One region of the Nocardia sp. NPDC058499 genome, then DNA from elsewhere that is predicted to be linked to it. Evidence: riboswitches for the same ligand, from Rfam matches in the RefSeq annotation. Region 1 holds a riboswitch; each other region holds the start of a gene.
What was found. Region 1 has a riboswitch for S-adenosylmethionine ahead of ACFWPH_RS14390 (rhodanese-like domain-containing protein). Riboswitches for the same ligand answer to the same signal wherever they lie in the genome.
Positions count from the first base shown of each region.

Region 1 (6,020 bases):
TCGACCTCCTCTAGTCGGTTACCCGCGCTGCGGGTCCGATCATCTCGGAACCCGCGATTCTATCGACTACCCAGCCGGCGGGGTCGAGGCCGATCGGCAGGGCCGTGCGGGCGACCCGGCCTCGCGCAGCCGACCGGCCAGATCATTGCTGTCCGCGCTTTCCGTGTGCCCGGCACAAAACCCGGACCTCGGGCTACGTTGGTGATGTGAGCGTATGGGGTGAAATCATCGTCGGCCTGGTGATTCTGGTCGGCCTGGTCGGTATTGTGGTGCCGATTCTGCCGGGGGTGGTCCTGATCTTCGCGGCGGTCGCGGTGTGGGCATTCCTCACCGGCGGGACCGTGGCATGGGTGGTGCTGGGGATCAGCACCCTGCTGCTGGTGATCTCGGGGGTGGTGAAATACACGTGGCCCGGCCGGAATCTGAAGGAGGCGGGGATTCCGAACCGGACCCTGCTGCTGGGCGGTCTCGCCGGGATCGTCGGATTCTTCGTGATCCCGGTGGTCGGCCTGTTCGTGGGTTTCGTGGTCGGGGTGTATCTGTCGGAGATGGCGCGGATGCCCGACAACCGGCAGGCGTGGGCGTCGAGCAAGCATGCGATCAAAGGTGTGGGGCTGTCGATTCTGGTGGAGCTGCTGGGCGCCCTGCTCGCGACCGGGGTCTGGGTGATCGGGGCTGTGTTATAGGCGCCGCCTCCGGCGTCGCGGGTTCGGGGCCCTACGGGTCTCGTTCTTCACTCCGCCGCTCCTCCGCTTCGCTCCCCCGCTCTGTCGCTCCAGAACGAGACGGGCCCCGAACCACGGATGCGGGCCAGGAGCCGTCTAGGCCGGAGCACCCGGACAACGGCCTTCGCCGGTCAGTGCGGACCTGAGAATCTTCCCGGTCGCGGACCGAGAATGGGGAGGGGGCGGGTGGTGCCGTCGGTGGCGGGGCGGCGGTCGATATCCCGCTGGCGTGGGATGGACAGGGGCAGCGTGGGGGTGGGGTCCTCGAGGGTGCGGTCGATGGGCGGCAGACCGTAGAACGCGCGGGCGTTGTCCTCGAGAACCGCGTGCATATCGGTGCCCACCACATCGGCGATCAGCTCCACATCGGCTTCCCGGAAGGGACGGCCGGCGCGGGTGCCGGGCAGGTCGCTGCCGAACATGAGCGCTTCGGGATTCACCGCGTGGATCCGGCGCAGGGCGGTCGCAACATCCATATCGACCCGCCCGAAACCGGTGGCCTTCACCCGGGCGCCCCGATCGACCAGGTTCAACAGGTAGGAAAGTCCCTCCTCCGACATTCCGAGGTGATCGACGGACACCTTCGGCAATTTCAGGATCACCGGCTGCAGCGAGGCCAGCATCTGGCCGTCGACGTAGATTTCCACATGCCAGCCCGCGAGTTCGTGCGCACGCAGGGCTTGGCGGGTCATTCCGGCGATATCGGCGGCGGCACGTTTGAGGTTGAACCGCACCGCCCGCACCCCGGCCTCGTGCAGGTCGAGGATTTCCGAATCGGAGGCGTCCAGATCGAGCCGGGTGACTCCGACCCAGCCCGGCCCGAGTTCGGCCAGCGCGGCCCGCAGGTAGCTCTGGTCGTTGGCCTGGAAGGAGGCGCTGACCACTGCGCCACCGGCGACCTCGAACCGCGCCATCCGGCGCCGGTAGTCGGCGATGGTGTACGGCTCCGGTAGGTAGCCCTCGTTCTCGATCAGCGGAAATCGCGGATCGATGATGTGCACATGGGCATCGAACACGGATACAGAATGCCTGATATGTCGTGGTGGTGCCCGCTCCGGGAAGTACTGCCCCCGGAGCGGGCTCGAGAGAATTACACCTTGTGGGGTTCGCTGGCGCGCAGCATATCTTCGCGTTCGACGACCTTGACCCGTTCCCGGCCCTCGGGCTCGCCCAGCGAACGCTCATGCGCATCCAGCCGGTACCAGCCCGCCCAGGTCGTGAACGGGATCCCGCGGCTCTCCAGGAAATCGGTCACCGCATCGAGCTCCGGGCTCTCCGCCGCACCGAAGTTCTTGCTGTCGTCCAGCAGGCAGGCCACCGTCTCGTTGGCATCACCCTTGGTATGACCGATCAGCCCGACCGGGCCACGCTTGATCCAGCCGGTCACATACGTACCCGGCATGTACCGCGCGGAACCATCAGCGCCCTCGTCGACCAGCACGCGACCGGCCTCGTTCGGGATGACCCCGGCCTGATCGTCGAACGGCAGTTCCGAGATGTTCTGCGACAGATATCCGACGGCCCGGTAGACCGCCTGGACATCCCAGTCCCGGAAGTTCCCGGTGCCCTTCACGTTGCCGGTGCCGTCGAGTTGGGTGCGTTCGGTACGCAGCCCCACGACCTTGCCGTCCTCCCCCACGATCTCCGAGGGCGATTCGAAGAAATGCAGGAACAGCTTGTGCGGGCGGTTGCCCTGATCCCGGATCGCCCACTGCTCGAGGGTGTTGGCGACCATATCGACCTGCTTGGAATGCCGCCGCGCGGCCTCCGAACCCTCGTCGTAGTCGATGTCCTCCGGGTCGACGATGACCTCGATCGTCGGCGAATGATCCAGCTCTCGCAGCTCGAGCGGGGTGAACTTGGCCTGTGCGGGACCGCGGCGCCCGAAGACGTGGACCTCGACGGCCTTGTTCTCCTTCAACCCCGCGTAGACGTTCGGCGGGATCTCGGTCGGCAGCAGTTCGTCACCGGTCTTGGCCAGCACCCGCGCCACATCCAGTGCCACGTTGCCCACACCGAGCACCGCGACCTTCTCTGCGTCCAGCGGCCAGACGCGCGGCACATCCGGGTGCCCGTCGTACCAGGACACGAAATCGGCCGCACCGTAGGAGCCGTCCAGATCGATCCCCGGGATCGGCAACGCCCGGTCGGCGTTGGCACCGGTGGAGAAGATCACCGCATCGTAGAAACGCCGCAGGTCCGACAGCGTGATATCGGTCCCGTAGTCGATATTGCCCAGCAGCCGCACCTGGTCCTTGTCCAGCACCTTGTGCAGCGCGGTGACGATGCCCTTGATCCGCGGATGATCGGGCGCGACACCGTAACGGATCAGCCCGAACGGGGCGGGCATCCGCTCGAACAGGTCGATCGAGACCTCGGCATCCGACTTCATCAACGCATCAGCGGCGTAGATACCCGCCGGACCAGCCCCCACGATCGCGATCCGAAGCGGGCGATTCGCTTCCTTCTGCTCGGTCATCTGTTTCGCGCACCCTTATCGGTCGAAAGAATCACTGGCGTTGTACTTAGCTTAGGCTAAGTTGACGCGTGGCTTGTATGCGCCGTCATCGCGCCGTACCGGTCGGCCGGCACTACGTCTTCCCACGTCCCCGCGGCGACTGCTGTGCCGTCCACCCGCGGTCACTCCCGATTCTATCGGGGTGCGGGCACACCACCGATCCCGGGACCAGGGATGATCATCGGTATGAGCGATTCCGGACCCACCGACGAACCGGCGCCCACCGACCCGGCGGACACCCCACCACAGCGCGCGATCACGCCGTTCGTCGTGGCCGCGGCGATCGCGGCCGTGATCCTGGGCGGCATCGTGCTCACCGGCTGGCTGGCGCCGGTTGAGAAAAATGTCACAGATTCCGACCGGATCGCGGGGGCGGTCCGGGAGTTCGCCCAAGTGAGCAGCCGCTACGGGCCGGAGCCACCGGAGGAAGCGGTATGTCCCGGTTTCGTCCCGGCACGCTCCCCGATGGCGGGACGGCTGCAACCCGGTGAGACCGGAAAAGATATCGAGATCACGAAGTTCGGGCCGATAGAGATCAACGGCGAGAACGCGACCATCGAGGTGACGAGCCGCGTCGAAGATCAGGAAGCGACCTCGACCTGGTGGTTGTTCCGGTCCGACGGCGACTGGAAGGTGTGCAACCAGCCGGTCGAATGACTTCGGGCCGGACGTCAACCGGGGTTTGACACGGCCGGGCCGCGCCGGGCAATCTCATTGATTAGGTCATGAGCACCAGCGCCAAGCCCCGGCTCGCTGGTCGGCAACCCTCCTCCGCGGTGGGGTGCTCCGGGTGACGACCTGGCGCGCATCGAACGGATGCGGCAAGTGCGGATTCGCAGGAGGTACCACGTTGAGTTACGCAGGCGATATCGGTCCACAGCAGGCCTGGGAACTGCTGGCCGATAACCCGGACGCCGTCCTGGTGGATGTGCGCACCGAAGCCGAATGGAAATTCGTCGGTGTCCCCGACACCAGCTCCGTCGCCACACCGACGCTGCTGGTGGAATGGGTCGATTCCACCGGCGCCCGCAACACCGGGTTCCTGGACCAGTTGCGTACGGCACTGGGCGACCGCCCCGCCGACGCCCCGGTGCTGTTCCTGTGCCGCTCGGGGCAGCGCTCGGCGCATGCCGCCGATATCGCGACCGCTGCCGGTATCGCACCGTCCTACAACATCTCCGACGGCTTCGAAGGCCCGCTGGACGAATTCGGGCATCGCGGCGGCGCCGGCTGGCGGGCCCTCGGCCTGCCCTGGCGGCAGTCGTGATCAGCGGCGGCGCGTTCGAACGCGTCCTACCCGACGGTGTCGGCCCGGCCACGCTCGGCGTACGCGGCGGCCTGAACCGATCCGGTTTCGAGGAGACCTCCGAGGCCCTGTACCTGAACTCGGGGTTCGTCTACGCCAGCGCCGAGGCCGCCGAGGCCGCGTTCACCGGTGATTCCCCGCATTACGTGTACTCCCGCTACGGCAACCCCACCGTGGCCACCTTCCAGGAACGGATGCGGCTGCTCGACGGCGCCGAAGCATGTTTCGCCACCGCCAGCGGCATGGCGGCGGTCTTCGTCGCGCTCGGCGCCCTGCTGCGCGCCGGTGACCGGCTGGTGGCCGCGCGCAGCCTGTTCGGATCCTGTTTCGTGGTGTGCAACGAGATCCTGCCGCGCTGGGGTATCGAAACGGTTTTCGTCGACGGTGAGGACCTCGACCAGTGGGAGGCGGCACTGTCCGAACCCACCGCCGCGGTGTTCTTCGAAACCCCCGCCAACCCGATGCAGACCCTGGTCGACGTGCGCAAAGTCTGCGACCTCGCCCACGCGGCGGGCGCGAAAGTGGTGCTGGACAACGTTTTCGCCACCCCACTGCTGCAACGCGGATTCGAACTCGGCGCCGATGTGCTCGTGTACTCGGGCACCAAACACATCGACGGCCAGGGGCGGGTGCTCGGCGGCGCGATCCTCGGGTCGCAGGACTACATCGAAGGCCCCGTCAAAACGCTTATGCGGCACACCGGTCCGGCGCTCAGCCCGTTCAACGCGTGGACGCTGCTCAAGGGCCTGGAAACCATGCCGATACGAGTCCGGCAGTCGACCGAATCGGCGCTGCGGATCGCGCGCTACCTCGACGAGCATCCCGCGGTGAGCTGGGTGCGCTACCCGTTCCTGGAAACGCATCCGCAGTACAAACTGGCCACCGACCAGATGAGCGGCGGCGGCACCGTGGTGACCTTCGAACTGAAAGCCGCCGCGGACGCAGCCAAGAAGCGCGCCTTCGAGGTGCTCAACGGGTTGCGGATCATCGATATCTCCAACAATCTCGGCGACGCGAAATCGCTGATCACCCATCCGGCGACCACCACCCACCGGGCGATGGGGCCGGAGGGGCGGGCGAGTATCGGACTGTCGGACGGGGTTGTGCGGGTTTCGGTGGGGCTGGAAGATATCGAGGACCTGCTGGGCGATCTGGACCACGCGCTGCGCTGATCGGGGTATACGCCGATCTCTCGGGTTTTGCCGTGGTGGTTCGCCGGTGGGACAGGTGAGCCGGACGGTCACGCTCGCCGTGCCACCGGACCGCCGCCTGTTTCGGCGGTATCGACGCGTGAAGGGTCGATGTGGGGTGGTTCGCGGAGGTGCTGTGTTTTTGGCGCGCTGGCGCGCGCGGGGGTTTGGCCCCTTTGGTCCATGCGTTCAGCCCGCGATACTCGCGGCTGCGCCGCATTGTCTCGCGGGCTGAACGCATGGACGGGCCAAACCCTCTGGGGCCTCGCTGGACTCGGCGG
Region 1 is NZ_JBHXMZ010000004.1:171,443-177,462, reverse strand. It holds gene ACFWPH_RS14410 (DUF456 domain-containing protein) at 207-686, shown strand; gene ACFWPH_RS14405 (amidohydrolase family protein) at 857-1,741, opposite strand; gene ACFWPH_RS14400 (FAD-dependent oxidoreductase) at 1,816-3,204, opposite strand; gene ACFWPH_RS14395 (hypothetical protein) at 3,430-3,900, shown strand; SAM riboswitch class IV at 3,965-4,077, shown strand; gene ACFWPH_RS14390 (rhodanese-like domain-containing protein) at 4,094-4,510, shown strand; gene ACFWPH_RS14385 (O-succinylhomoserine sulfhydrylase) at 4,507-5,721, shown strand.

Region 2 (6,020 bases), on a different contig from region 1:
GAGTTTCGATTCTGTCCGGGACGATTCCGATGCGGAGGGGACCATGGCAACCCATAGCATCAATGGATGTGACAACGCACTGGCAGCATCCCCAGCACCTCCAGGCCCCGCCGCCGGTACCCGTGGATATCGAAGTCTCGGGTTCCACTCCGGTCGGACGGGCCTTCGCGATGCCGGTGATGGTCGAATTCGCCCCGGGCTACGTGTTCGAACTCCAGAAGGGTCGTAACCGGGTGTTTCTGCCGCCGGGCCGGTTCCGAGCCCAATTGTGGTCGCAGTACACGCTCTGGCGGGTGGGCAAGACCGGTTTGGATGTGGACACCACGCGCGGACCCGTCTACTTCCACTACGCCTCGCCACACACCATCTATCACCGGGGCGCCGCCGGATATGGGCCCCAGCAACGTCCCGGACTGAAGATCGCACGAGCGTGGACGATCACCTACTGGTCATTGCTCGCCGCAGGCGTGTTACTGGTGGTTCTCATGGCTGTCCTCCACTGAACGTTCAAGGTATTGCCCGTCCGTTTTGCCACTCTGCCAGGTTGAACCTGTAACTCGACCCGGACACGAATCGGTTTCGGCCGCACCTCCGGGACCTGTGCGTATGTCATCCTTGAGAGTCGACATGCACTGACCAGCACTTGACAGGCAAACCGGCCGCAGCGTTCGCCAGGAGGCGTGATGACTACAGGTGGTTTCGACCCGATGTACGGCCAGCCCGACCCCATGTACGGCCAGACGACCGGGATCGAACCAGCAGGTCTCGGTAAACGTGCCGTCGCCCGATTCGTCGACTGGATCATCGCCGCCATCATCGGCGCGGTCTTCTTCTGGCTACTGGGCGTGGTCGCGGACCTGCCCGACTGGGTGTCCGTCCTCCCGGGCGCAGCCTTCGGCTGGCTGTACTTCATCGCCTTCGAAGTCTCCTCGGGATCGACGCCCGGGAAGAAGCTGCTCGGGTTGCACGTCAACGGGTCGGATGGGGCTCCGAAACCCAGCCTGAAGGATTCGGCGGTCCGCAACGCCTACATGCTGCTGAACCTGATCCCGTGGATCGGTGGCCTGCTGTGGTTCGTCGCCGCGCTCGCCATTGCTTTCACGATCAGTTCCAGCCCGGCGAAACAGGGCTGGCACGATCGAGCGGCCGGCGGCACCCAGGTCATCGACGAATAACTACAGGGCCGGTTCTGCACGCAACCAGTGGACGGATCACCGCCGGGTACCGGCTTCAGAATGCCGCGCAAGGGGCTGCGCCGGTCACGGATCCGGGCGCGAGCCCCTCCCGCGTCTCCGGTGCCGGGCCCCATTGCCCGTCCTGCTGCCGGTAATTCCAGCCTGTACCGCGATCGACCAGCGCCGCGATCGCTGCTACCAGCCGATCGACGTCGCCGGCGCGGGTGCCCAGGCCGATACTGGCGCGCAGTGCGCCGTCCACACCGAGGCGGTGCAGCAACGGGTGCGCACAGAATCGGCCGTCCCGCACGCCGATACCGTGCTCGGCCGAGAGGTAGGCCGCGACGTGGCCCGGTTCGACACCGTCGACGGTGAACGCCACGATCCCGACACTGTCGGTGCTGTCGGGCCAGATGCGCAGGAACCGCACTCCGGGAATCCTGTCCAGGCCGTCTCGTAGCCGCTCGGTGAGATATCGCTCGTGTTCGGTGGTATCGGCCTCGTGCAGTGATCCGAGGGTGTCGCAGGCGGCGGCCAGCGCGGCCACACCCAGGACGTTCGGTGAACCGGCCTCGTGCCGCTGCGGGGCCGGCGCCCATTCGACACCGTCGGTGCTCACTTCCCGCACCGCGCCGCCTCCGGCGAGATAGGGTTTCGCGGTGTCGAGCCAGTCCCGGCGGCCGACCAGCACACCGGCCCCGAACGGGGCATACAGTTTGTGCCCGGACAATGCGAGGTAGTCGATTCCGCAGGCGCGCAGGTCGATCCGCCGATGCGGTGCCAGTTGCGCGGCGTCGACCGCGATCCGGGTGCCGTACCGGTGGGCGAGCGCGGCCAGCCGGTCCAGCGGGAGGATTTCCCCGGTGACATTCGATGCGCCGGTAACAGACAGCAGCGCAGCGGGTTTCGTGCCGAGTTCGCGGGCGATCCGGTCGAGAGTCTCCTCGATCGTGTCCGCGACAGGCACCACCCGGCGACCGTTGCGCTGCCAGGGCAGGAAGTTGGCGTGATGTTCGATATCGAGCACCACGGTGTCGCCCGGAACGCAGGCGGCCAGCAGGTTCAGGGCGTCGGTCGTATTACGGGTGAATACGACCACCTGATCGTCGGCGCAGTTCAGAAATCGCGCGACCGACCCGCGGGCGGCTTCGTAGCAGTCGGTCGAGATGCGCGAGGTATAGCCGGCACCACGATGCACACTCGCGTAATACGGCAGCAGCGCGGCCAGCCGGTCGGTGACCTGGGTCAGTGCGGGAGCGCTGGCGGCGTAATCGAAATTCGCATAGGCGCGGGTTCCGCCCTGTACCAGGGGGACGTGCAGATCGCGGCCGGAAACGCAGGCCACAGCAGCACTACGGGTATCGATGGCGACTGTCATCGGAACAATCCTCGGGGTCGGGGGACCCCGGGGTGAACGAGAGCCGGAGTCCGCGCTTGCCGTGCCCGATCGGGAACGGCCCGGTCGTCACCCGGAGCACCCCACCGCGGAGGAGGGTTGCCGACCAGCAAGCCGGGGCTTGAACACTGGTACTCATGACCTGAGCCGAGATTGGCAGAGGTGTCCGCTGCTTGTCAACCCCGGGTGTGTGCGCCCGCTGTTGAGGTCAGCTTGATTAATAACTTCTGACCTGCGCGGCTGGGTCGCGTCCGATTCCCTGACCATTGATGGAAGTCCTTGCGCTGCATATGTTCCGAATGCACGGATTTTCATCACGAGCGACCGAGAGACTGGCTCTGCGACGTCGCGGCAACCATGGATTCGTCCACAAGGTGCTAACGCCAGACCGATGAACCGGGGTTACTCGAGTGTCCGCGATCAGCGCGGTTCTCGTCGACCGCACGTGATCGATCGTCGTGCCGTTCGCCACTGCGAACGACCACTATCGGCGCCGGGATCTCGCCGGCACGGGGAGGAACACGATGACGGAAATATTTGCCGAAGCCGAAGCCGGATCTGCGGACCACCCACTGGACGAGCGATCCGGCCGCCTGGCCACCACATCGATTCAGGAGTTCTCCGCCGACCACCTGCTGCAACTGCTGAAAGGCGATGTCTACGCGGTGCGGGTGCGCGGCGTCGTCGCCGGCCCTGCGCTGGACGGGTTACGCGGACGGTTCGTCGGCCGGGACGATCACGGCCCGCTCGGCACCGATCCGCAGTTCCGGCGGATCGGCTACGCGTTCTCCGAGGTGACGCCGGGGGATGAGTCCACCTACTTCCAAGCGGCCCCTGATCACCTTCAGCGTCTGCGAGAACTCGCCGCGCCGTATGCATACCCGGCCGACACGATCCGGATTCTCCTCGACGAAGCATGGCCGGCGGGGACGGTATTGCTGACTTCGCAGAGCCGGAAGTTCTTCGCCGGAGTGGTCCGCTATCAGCAGGCCGGTGTGGACCTGGAGCCGCATACCGACAATGTGCAGCGGAATCTGCCCGAGGAAGATCTTCTCGGTATCCGCCGCCAGCTGTCGGTGAACGTCTATCTGGATATGCCCGACCGCGGTGGCGAGCTCGAGATCTGGGACTCGTATCCGTCCGAGGAGGAGTACCGGGCACTGTCCGGTGAGCGGGTGTGGGGTGTGGACCGCGAGGCTGTCGGAGCACCGGCGCTCACCGTCCGGCCCGTGGTGGGCGAGGCGATCTTCATCGATCCGCGGCGGGTGCATGCCGTGGCGCCGTCGCATGATCGTCCCCGCGTGACGATCGGGCTTTTCCTCGGAGTACGCGGTCGCGACGAGCCGCTGGGGGTGTGGAGCTGATGACACTCACCGTTACCGCGCCGGTCGGTTCCGCCTCCCATAAAGCGGCGTTCGACCTGAAGGGCCTGCAGTACGACTATGCCGGTCGCTCCACAATTCTGCTGGTAAGTGTCGGTGCCGACTATCACGAAGGCGAGAAGTTCGGCGCCACCGTCGATCTGCTCAACCGCAGCGGGTTCGGGCAGGTCACGGTCGCTGTGGCCGATACGCTGCAGCGGCACAATCTGGAAGTCCCGTCGGCTCGGGCCTATGCCGAATCGCGTCGGCTGGGTGATCAGTGGGTGGCCCGCAACCGGCCGCTACTCGATCTGCTCGCCGCCGAGACCGACATCCTGCGCTGGGACGACGCACTCGTCGACCCCCACTATCCGCGCGCCCTGAGCGAGGTCCGCGCGGCGTACGCGTCGAATACGCACTACCGGACGGCGATCGATGCGACCATCGACCGTTTCGTCGCCCGCCGGGACAGTACCTCCGCTGAGCTCGCCGAGGTCCGTGACCGCTGCCTGGCCTACCTCCTGGAGGAGGTGCCGATCATCCAACCGCTCTGGGCTGCACAAGGTTACGACTTCGTCGTGTACCCGCAGCAGATCTCGGCCGCCATGCAGGCCACGCGTGACCTGTTCGTAGACGACGGGGCCGCGTGGCTGCCGCTGCGTTTCAAGAAACGGAAGTCCGCGCGGTGAGCGTCGTGGACCGGGAGTTGTCCGCCGGACGGCGCACCGCCGGTTTCGCCGGCCTGGCGACGGCGTCGTTCCTGGGCTGTATCGACCTGACGATCGTCACCACCGCACTGCCGACGATCACTCGCGAACTCACGACCACTATCGGTATCTCGCAGCTGGTGCTCACCGCGTTCCTCACCGCGCTCGCGATGTTCATGGTGACGGCGGGGCGGCTCGGTGACCTGGCCGGCCGGCGGCGGGTGCTGCTGGCCGGACTCGCGGTGTTCGTCGCCGCATCGGTGGCGGCGGCGCTCGCCCCCGGCATCGGCTGGCTCATCGGCGCCCGGTTCGTGCAGGGTGCCGCGTGCGCGGTGCTCTACACCGGCACGTCCACGCTGGTGGAGCAGTTGTTCCCGGAGGGCGAGCGGGGGCGGGCGGTCGGCCGGCTGTATGCGGTGAACGGTATCGGCCTGGCCATCGGTCCGGTATTGGGCGGGCTGCTGGTGCCCGTGTTCGGCTGGGCGTCGGTGTTCTGGATCAACGTGCCGTTCGGGCTGTCGGCGATCGTGCTGATCGCCCTGGCAGTACCGGCACCGGCACCGAGTTCGCGCACCGGCCTGGACATACCCGGCCAAGTGCTGCTCGCCTTGACGGTGGCCGCGGCGGTTGCCTTCGTCTCGCTACCGGAGAGCATCGGCTGGTTCAGCGCGCCGGTCCTGAGCGCGGCCGTCGTTGCCGTGCTCGCCGGCGCGGGACTGGTTGCCGCGCAACGCCGGGCGGCCGAACCGCTGCTGAGTATCGAGTTGTTCGCGCACCCACGATTCGGTGCGGCTCTGCTGTCGGACTTCTTCCTCGCCGCGTTCTACGCCTCCGCGCTGCTGATCCTCCCGCCGTACCTCGCGGATCGGCACGGCCTCGACGCCCGCGCCACCGGGGCGGCGTTGCTGCTGGTGAGTGTCACGATGGCGCTCGCCTCACCGCGAGTCGGCCGCTGGGTGGACCGGGTGGGGCCGATCGTGCCGTTGCGCTACGGTTTCGGCTCCCTCGCGGTATCCGCGGGTTTCACGGTGCTCGCCGGTGTGACGGGGTCGCTCGTGGTGCTGCTGGTGGGTTTCGTGTTCTTCGGTCTCGGGTGGGCGCTGATCCTGGCGCCCGCCACCCTCGCCGCGCTGACCTCGGTGGACAACTCCGAATCCGGCTTCGCCATCGGGGCCTCGTGGACCTTCCACAACCTTGGTGGCGCGATCGGCGCGGCCGTCGTGGTCGCGGTGTACACGTCGTCGGACGCCGGTGGCGGATTGGTGGCCGCGGCGGTGGTGTTGCTGGCGGTCGCGCTGGTCGCGCTGGCCGCGAACTCGATGATCGAAGACCGGAAAGGAGTCCGGTCGTGACCGAACTCGGAGTGCTCGACCTGGTGCCG
Region 2 is NZ_JBHXMZ010000001.1:1,075,548-1,081,567, reverse strand. It holds gene ACFWPH_RS05035 (hypothetical protein) at 69-503, shown strand; gene ACFWPH_RS05030 (RDD family protein) at 684-1,175, shown strand; gene ACFWPH_RS05025 (aminotransferase class V-fold PLP-dependent enzyme) at 1,231-2,553, opposite strand; SAM riboswitch class IV at 2,601-2,714, opposite strand; SAM riboswitch class I at 2,880-2,969, shown strand; gene ACFWPH_RS05020 (2OG-Fe(II) oxygenase) at 3,096-3,935, shown strand; gene ACFWPH_RS05015 (tRNA-dependent cyclodipeptide synthase) at 3,935-4,621, shown strand; gene ACFWPH_RS05010 (MFS transporter) at 4,618-5,991, shown strand; gene ACFWPH_RS05005 (LLM class flavin-dependent oxidoreductase) at 5,988-6,020, shown strand, end outside.
Region 2: it holds a riboswitch for S-adenosylmethionine, as region 1 does, so the genes downstream of both, ACFWPH_RS05020 (2OG-Fe(II) oxygenase) here and ACFWPH_RS14390 (rhodanese-like domain-containing protein) in region 1, are expected to answer to the same signal.

Region 3 (6,020 bases), on a different contig from region 1:
CGGGCCAAAACCTTTCAGGGCCTCGTAAGACTCGGCGCCGCCGTTGGTTGCGTTGGTTTTCCGGAGGGGGAATCGGTGAACTTCTTGCTGTCCGTGAACGGTCGGCCCAAGCCTGTCGCGCCGGTGTCACCGGGCACGACAGTTCGCTCGCGACCATTCTCAGAGGTCGAGGATGCCCTTTGCTACGTGGGTGACCTGGATTTCGTTGCTGCCCGCGTAGATCATCAGCGATTTCGCGTCGCGGGCCAGCTGTTCGACCCGGTACTCCGACATGTAGCCGTTGCCGCCGAAGAGCTGCACTGCTTCCATCGCGACCTCGGTTGCCGTTTCCGAGGAATACAGTTTCACCGCGGAGGCTTCCGAAAGGCTCAGCGGTTTACCGGCTTTTCCGCGTTCGATGATGTTGAAGACCATGTTCTGCACATTGATCCGCGCCACTTCCATCTTGGCCAGCTTGAGCTGGATGAGCTGGAAGCGGCCGATCTCCTGACCCCACAGTTTGCGGTTGCGGGCGTATTCGGTGCACAGCCGCAGGCATTCGTTGATCACGCCCAGGGCCATGAAGCCGATGCCGACGCGTTCGGCCACGAAACTGGATTTCGCGCTTTCCCGGCCGTCACCACCGCGGTGTTCCTCGGTTTCGCCGAGCAACCGGTCGCGGCCGAGGCGGACGTTGTCGAAGAACAGTTCACCGGTCGGTGAGGCGTGCAGGCCCATCTTCTTGAACGGTTTGCCCTGGGTGAGGCCTTCCATACCCTTGTCGAGGACGAAGGTGAGCACCTTGCGGTCGCGGGCCGGTGTTCCGTCGCCCTCGTCGAGTTTCGCGTAGACGACGAGCGTATCGGCGAAGGGGCCGTTGGTGATGAAGGTCTTCTGCCCGTTGAGGATGTAGTCGTCGCCGTCGCGCCGGACGTAGGTTTTCATGCCGCCGAAGGCGTCGGATCCGGAATCCGGTTCGGTGATCGCCCAGCATGCGATCTTGCGGAGGCTGACGATATCGGGCACCCACCGCTCCTGCTGGGCGAGTGTGCCGCGGGACAGGATGGTGGCGCCGCCGAGGCCGGTGCTCACCCCGAGTGAACTACACAGGCCCATGCAGACACCGGAGAGTTCACTGGTCACGACGGCCATCATGGTCTGCTGATCGAATCCGCCGCCGGCGGAACCCTTCTCCCCCGAGGCCGCCTTCTCCGCACCGTCGTCCGCCGCGCGCCGCGCAGCCAGTTGTTTGTGCAGCGCCTCTTCGGCCATCGCGCCGATACCGAAACCCGCGTACAGCTTGCGCAGCACCGGGTAGGGCAGCATTTCCCCGCTGTCCAGTGCGTCGAGGTGGGGGCGTACTTCCTTATCGATGAAAGTCCGGACCGCGTCGCGGACCATCAGATCGGTATCGGACCATTCGAACATCGGCGTCCTCCGTGCAAGCAGCAACATTACGGCGTAAATCACCGGGCGGATGATCCGCCTTGTTGACAGCCTGCCAGTTCCATCGCTCCCGCGCTGAGGTTTCGCCCACCTCCTGCCCCCCGCAACGAAGCCCAGCCCGACGAGCCCCGGATACACCCCAGCGAACCCCACAACGGTGCCGAGCCCAGCCAGCCCTCCCGAACAACCCCAACACACCACCAGCCGCGCCGAGCCCAGCCAGCCCCTCCCCAACAACCCCCAACACACCACCAGCCGCGCCAAGCCCAGCCAGCCCCTCCCCAACAACCCCCAACACACCACCAGCCGCGCCAAGCCCAGCGAGGCCCTCCCGAACAACCCCAACGCAACCAACAGCGGTGCCGAGTCCAGCGAGGCCCTGAAAGGTTTTGGCCCGTCCATGCTTTCCGACCGCGAGACAATGCGGCGCAGCCGCGAGTATCGCGGTCGGAAAGCATGGACCTAGGGGGCCAAAACCCGCGCGCGCCAGCGCGCCAAAAACACAGCACCTTCGCGAGCAGACCCACCCGTCCCCTTCGCGAGCAGACCCACCCATCCCCTTCGCGAGCAGACCCACCCATCCCCTTCACGAGCAGCCCCCACCCCCTTCACGAGCAGCCCCCACCCCCTCCGCGAGCAGCCCCCATCCCATCCTCGAGCAGCCCCCACCCCCTCCTCGAGCAGCCCCACCATTACCCCTGACCAAACAAACAACGCCGAGAACACAGCCCTGTTCTCGGCGTTGTCGAAAGCACTCGGCCTCCACGCTCCGGGCCTTGCTCAGTACCCGGGCCCGTGGGGCCGGGTTGGTCAGCGCAGCGCGCGCGCCAGGTTGGCGTCGAGCGCCGCGAGGAATTCCTCGGTGGTCAGGTAGCCCTGGTCGCCGCCGACGAGCAGCGCGAGGTCCTTCGTCATCTGGCCGCCTTCGACGGTTTTGATGACCACGTCCTCGAGGGTCTGCGCGAAACCGATCACCTCGGGGGTGTTGTCGAGTTTGCCGCGATGTTCGAGGCCGCGGGTCCAGGCGAAGATCGACGCGATCGGGTTGGTCGAGGTCGGTTTGCCCTGCTGGTGCTGACGGTAGTGCCGGGTGACGGTGCCGTGCGCGGCCTCCGCCTCGCAGGTCTGGCCGTCCGGGGTGAGCAGGACCGAGGTCATCAGGCCCAGCGAACCGAAGCCCTGCGCGACGGTGTCGGATTGCACATCGCCGTCGTAGTTCTTGCAGGCCCAGACGTAGCCGCCCTCCCATTTCATGGAGGAGGCGACCATATCGTCGATCAGCCGGTGCTCGTAGGTGAGGCCGGCCGCGTCGAACTGGGTCTTGAACTCGGCGTCGAACACTTCCTGGAAGGTGTCCTTGAACATGCCGTCGTAGGCCTTCAGGATGGTGTTCTTGGTCGACATGTAGACCGGGTAGTTCTGCTGCAGCCCGTAGTTGAACGAGGCGCGCGCGAAGTCCTCGATGGACTTCTTGAAGTTGTACATACCCATGATGACGCCGCCGTCTTCCGGCATCTTCACGACCTCGTGGACGATCGGCTCGCTGCCGTCTTCCGGGGTGAAGGTCAGGGTGACGGTCCCGGCCTGGAAGGCCTTGAAGTCGGTGGCGCGGTACTGGTCACCGAAGGCGTGGCGGCCGATGATGATCGGCTTGGTCCAGCCGGGGACCAGGCGCGGAACATTGGAGATGATGATGGGCGCGCGGAAGATGGTGCCGCCGAGGATGTTGCGGATGGTGCCGTTGGGCGACCGCCACATCTTCTTGAGACCGAATTCCTCGACTCGGGCCTCGTCAGGAGTGATCGTCGCGCATTTGACGCCCACGCCGTGCTCTTTGATGGCGTTCGCGGCGTCGACGGTGACCTGGTCGTCGGTCTTGTCGCGGTACTCGATGCCGAGGTCGTAGTACTCGAGGTTCAGGTCGAGGTACGGGTGGATCAGCTTGTCCTTGATGAACTGCCAGATGATCCGGGTCATCTCGTCGCCGTCGAGTTCTACGACGGTGCCTTCAACCTTGATCTTGGACATGGATCTTCGTGTCCTCCTAAGATGGTGCCCTCATTGCACAACCAGGCGAACACGCTTGTGAGCGGACCCCAGCTGTTCAACAGACAACGTATACATCCCGCGTTGTCCACGAGACGTCTGATGTAACCAAGACGAGCGTACTGCTTGTGGTGATCGCACGGTGCAGCCAGGCCCGGTCGTGAGATCTCACACAGTGAGTCGCGCCACAAGGTTACCTGGTGGTGGCCCATGCCGATTTCTATCCACCACAGCCCACAGCTACCATGTGGAACAGGTCATGAGTGCCAGCGTCAAGCCCCGGCTCGCTGGCCGGCAACCCTCCAGCTGCGGTGGGGTGCTCCGGGTGATGACCGGGCTTCCGAAAGCCGGGAGCAAGCGCATGTCAGGAGGTCGCCGTTATGTGCCGGTGCTGGTCGCCTCGGCCCTGGCACTCCGTTTCGCGGCGAGCAACCCCCTATTTTCTGGAGCACGAGATGACCGATGGCAGTATCCCCGCCCACCTCACGGCCGTGACTCATATGGCCCGGCTATCGCCGCCGGTCGCGGCCCAGCGGGCGGAAGCCATCGCGTGAAGGTGAACACCGAACAGACCAGGGCCGTACCCGTGGCGCAGCTACCGCCGTCCGACGGCACCGTCGGCGTGATCGAGATCGGCGAGCTCACTCTGGAGAACGGGGCCCGGCTACCGGCGGTCGAACTGGTCGTCCAGCGCTGGGGCGAACTGTCCCCGGCCATGGACAACGTGGTGCTGATCGAGCACGCGCTGACCGGTGATTCCCATGTGGTGGGCGAACCCGATGCCGAGCATCCGCAACCCGGATGGTGGAACGGGATGGTCGGGCCGGGCGCGCCGATCGACACCGACGAATGGTGTGTGGTCGCCACCAATGTGCTCGGCGGCTGTCAGGGCAGCACCGGCCCCGGTTCCCCGGCGCCCGACGGCGCGCCGTGGGGGGCACGCTTCCCCGAGATCTCCATCCGCGACCAGGTGAGTGCCGAGTTGAGGCTGTTCGACCTGCTCGGTATCGACCGGCTGGCCGCGGCGATCGGCGGTTCGATGGGCGGGATGCGGGTTCTCGAGTGGATGCTGTGCGCCCCGGAGCGGCTGGCCGCGGCCCTGGTCCTCGCGGTCGGTGCCCGCGCGACAGCGGATCAGATCGGCACGCAGACCACCCAGATCGCCGCTATCACCGGCGACCCCGATTGGCAGGACGGTAACTACCACGGCACCGGCCGGGCGCCGATGGCCGGAATGGGTATCGCCCGGCGGATCGCGCATCTCACCTACCGCACGGAGGTCGAGCTGGACAGCCGGTTCGCCAACAGCCCGCAGGCCGGTGAAGACCCGTGGGACGGCGGCCGGTACGCGGTGCAGAGCTATCTCGAATACCAGGCCGAGAAACTGTGCAAACGCTTCGACCCGGCCACCTATGTGCTGCTCAGCGAGGCGATGAACCGGCACGATATCGGCCGCGGCCGTGGCGGGATCGAGGCCGCGATGGCACGCGCCGAGGTGCCGTGCATCGTGGGCGGGATCGACTCCGACCGGCTGTACCCGCTGCATACCCAGCGGGAATTGGCCGAGGGGCTGGCGGGATGCCGGCATTTCGAGGTCATCTCGTCCCGCGACGGTCACGATGCGTTCCTCACCGAGGCCGAAGCCATCGGCAAGCTGCTGGTCCAGACGATGGGCCTGGCCCGCACCCACCGCTGACGCGGGGTTGTCGCCTTCGCCTCACCGGGGGCCCCGTCAGGTGACGGCGACCCCCGGGACGGGGCGGTATCCGGCTCCCGGTTTCAGCTCACGCCGAGCGTATTGATAGTGGCGGCAAGGAACACGATCACGCTGCCCAGCAGGGTGAGTGCGCCCACGTCGAACGGTTTGCTGCGCACCGCCAGCAATCCCACCCGCACCGTGGGCAGGCACAGCCGGAATGCGGCGGCGATGAGTGTCGCGCCGCCGAAGAAGATGGCGCCGCGCCGCCACCGGTCCTGCGCGACGAAAACCACGGCGACCGCGATCACCGCGACAACCACCACCATCGGCAGATGGCAGCGTAGGAACCCGGCCAGGCGGTTACCGCTGCCGGGCTCGCCCTCGGTCACAGTCTCGGCGTCGGTCACGGTGCGATTGTTCCAGATGCGGCCGGTGCCGTCCTCCCGCCCTGATGGCCGGAAGGGAGCGCCGCGCCCCGGTCCGGGATGCAAACCGGTAGCGTGCGGCGGCCGTATGCGGTAGGGGCCTGTTCGAATACAGCGCTTCGCCCTTCACGGGCGACGCCGCGCACCGGTTTCCGGCCGGCCCGAGACGTCGCCCGTCCAGGCCGATTCAGCGCAGGGCAGTCATCTCCGCAAGGACCTTTTCCTGATGCTGTTTCCGCAGCGCCGCGTGGTGCGGGCTGCGGCGCACGAACAGGTAGGCGATCGCCAGGACGACGAACCAGATCGGTGTCACCAGCAGAGCCTGCAGGGTATCGCTCTCCTGAGTGAGCGCCCAGACGATGAAAACGAAGAACGCCAGCACTGCCCAGACCATCGGGATCCCGCCGGGCATCTTGAAGGTCGAT
Region 3 is NZ_JBHXMZ010000008.1:167,321-173,340, forward strand. It holds gene ACFWPH_RS24010 (acyl-CoA dehydrogenase family protein) at 160-1,407, opposite strand; gene ACFWPH_RS24015 (NADP-dependent isocitrate dehydrogenase) at 2,236-3,453, opposite strand; SAM riboswitch class IV at 3,727-3,837, shown strand; gene ACFWPH_RS24020 (homoserine O-acetyltransferase) at 4,022-5,167, shown strand; gene ACFWPH_RS24025 (DUF3017 domain-containing protein) at 5,251-5,496, opposite strand; gene cycA (D-serine/D-alanine/glycine transporter) at 5,783-6,020, opposite strand, start outside.
Region 3: it holds a riboswitch for S-adenosylmethionine, as region 1 does, so the genes downstream of both, ACFWPH_RS24020 (homoserine O-acetyltransferase) here and ACFWPH_RS14390 (rhodanese-like domain-containing protein) in region 1, are expected to answer to the same signal.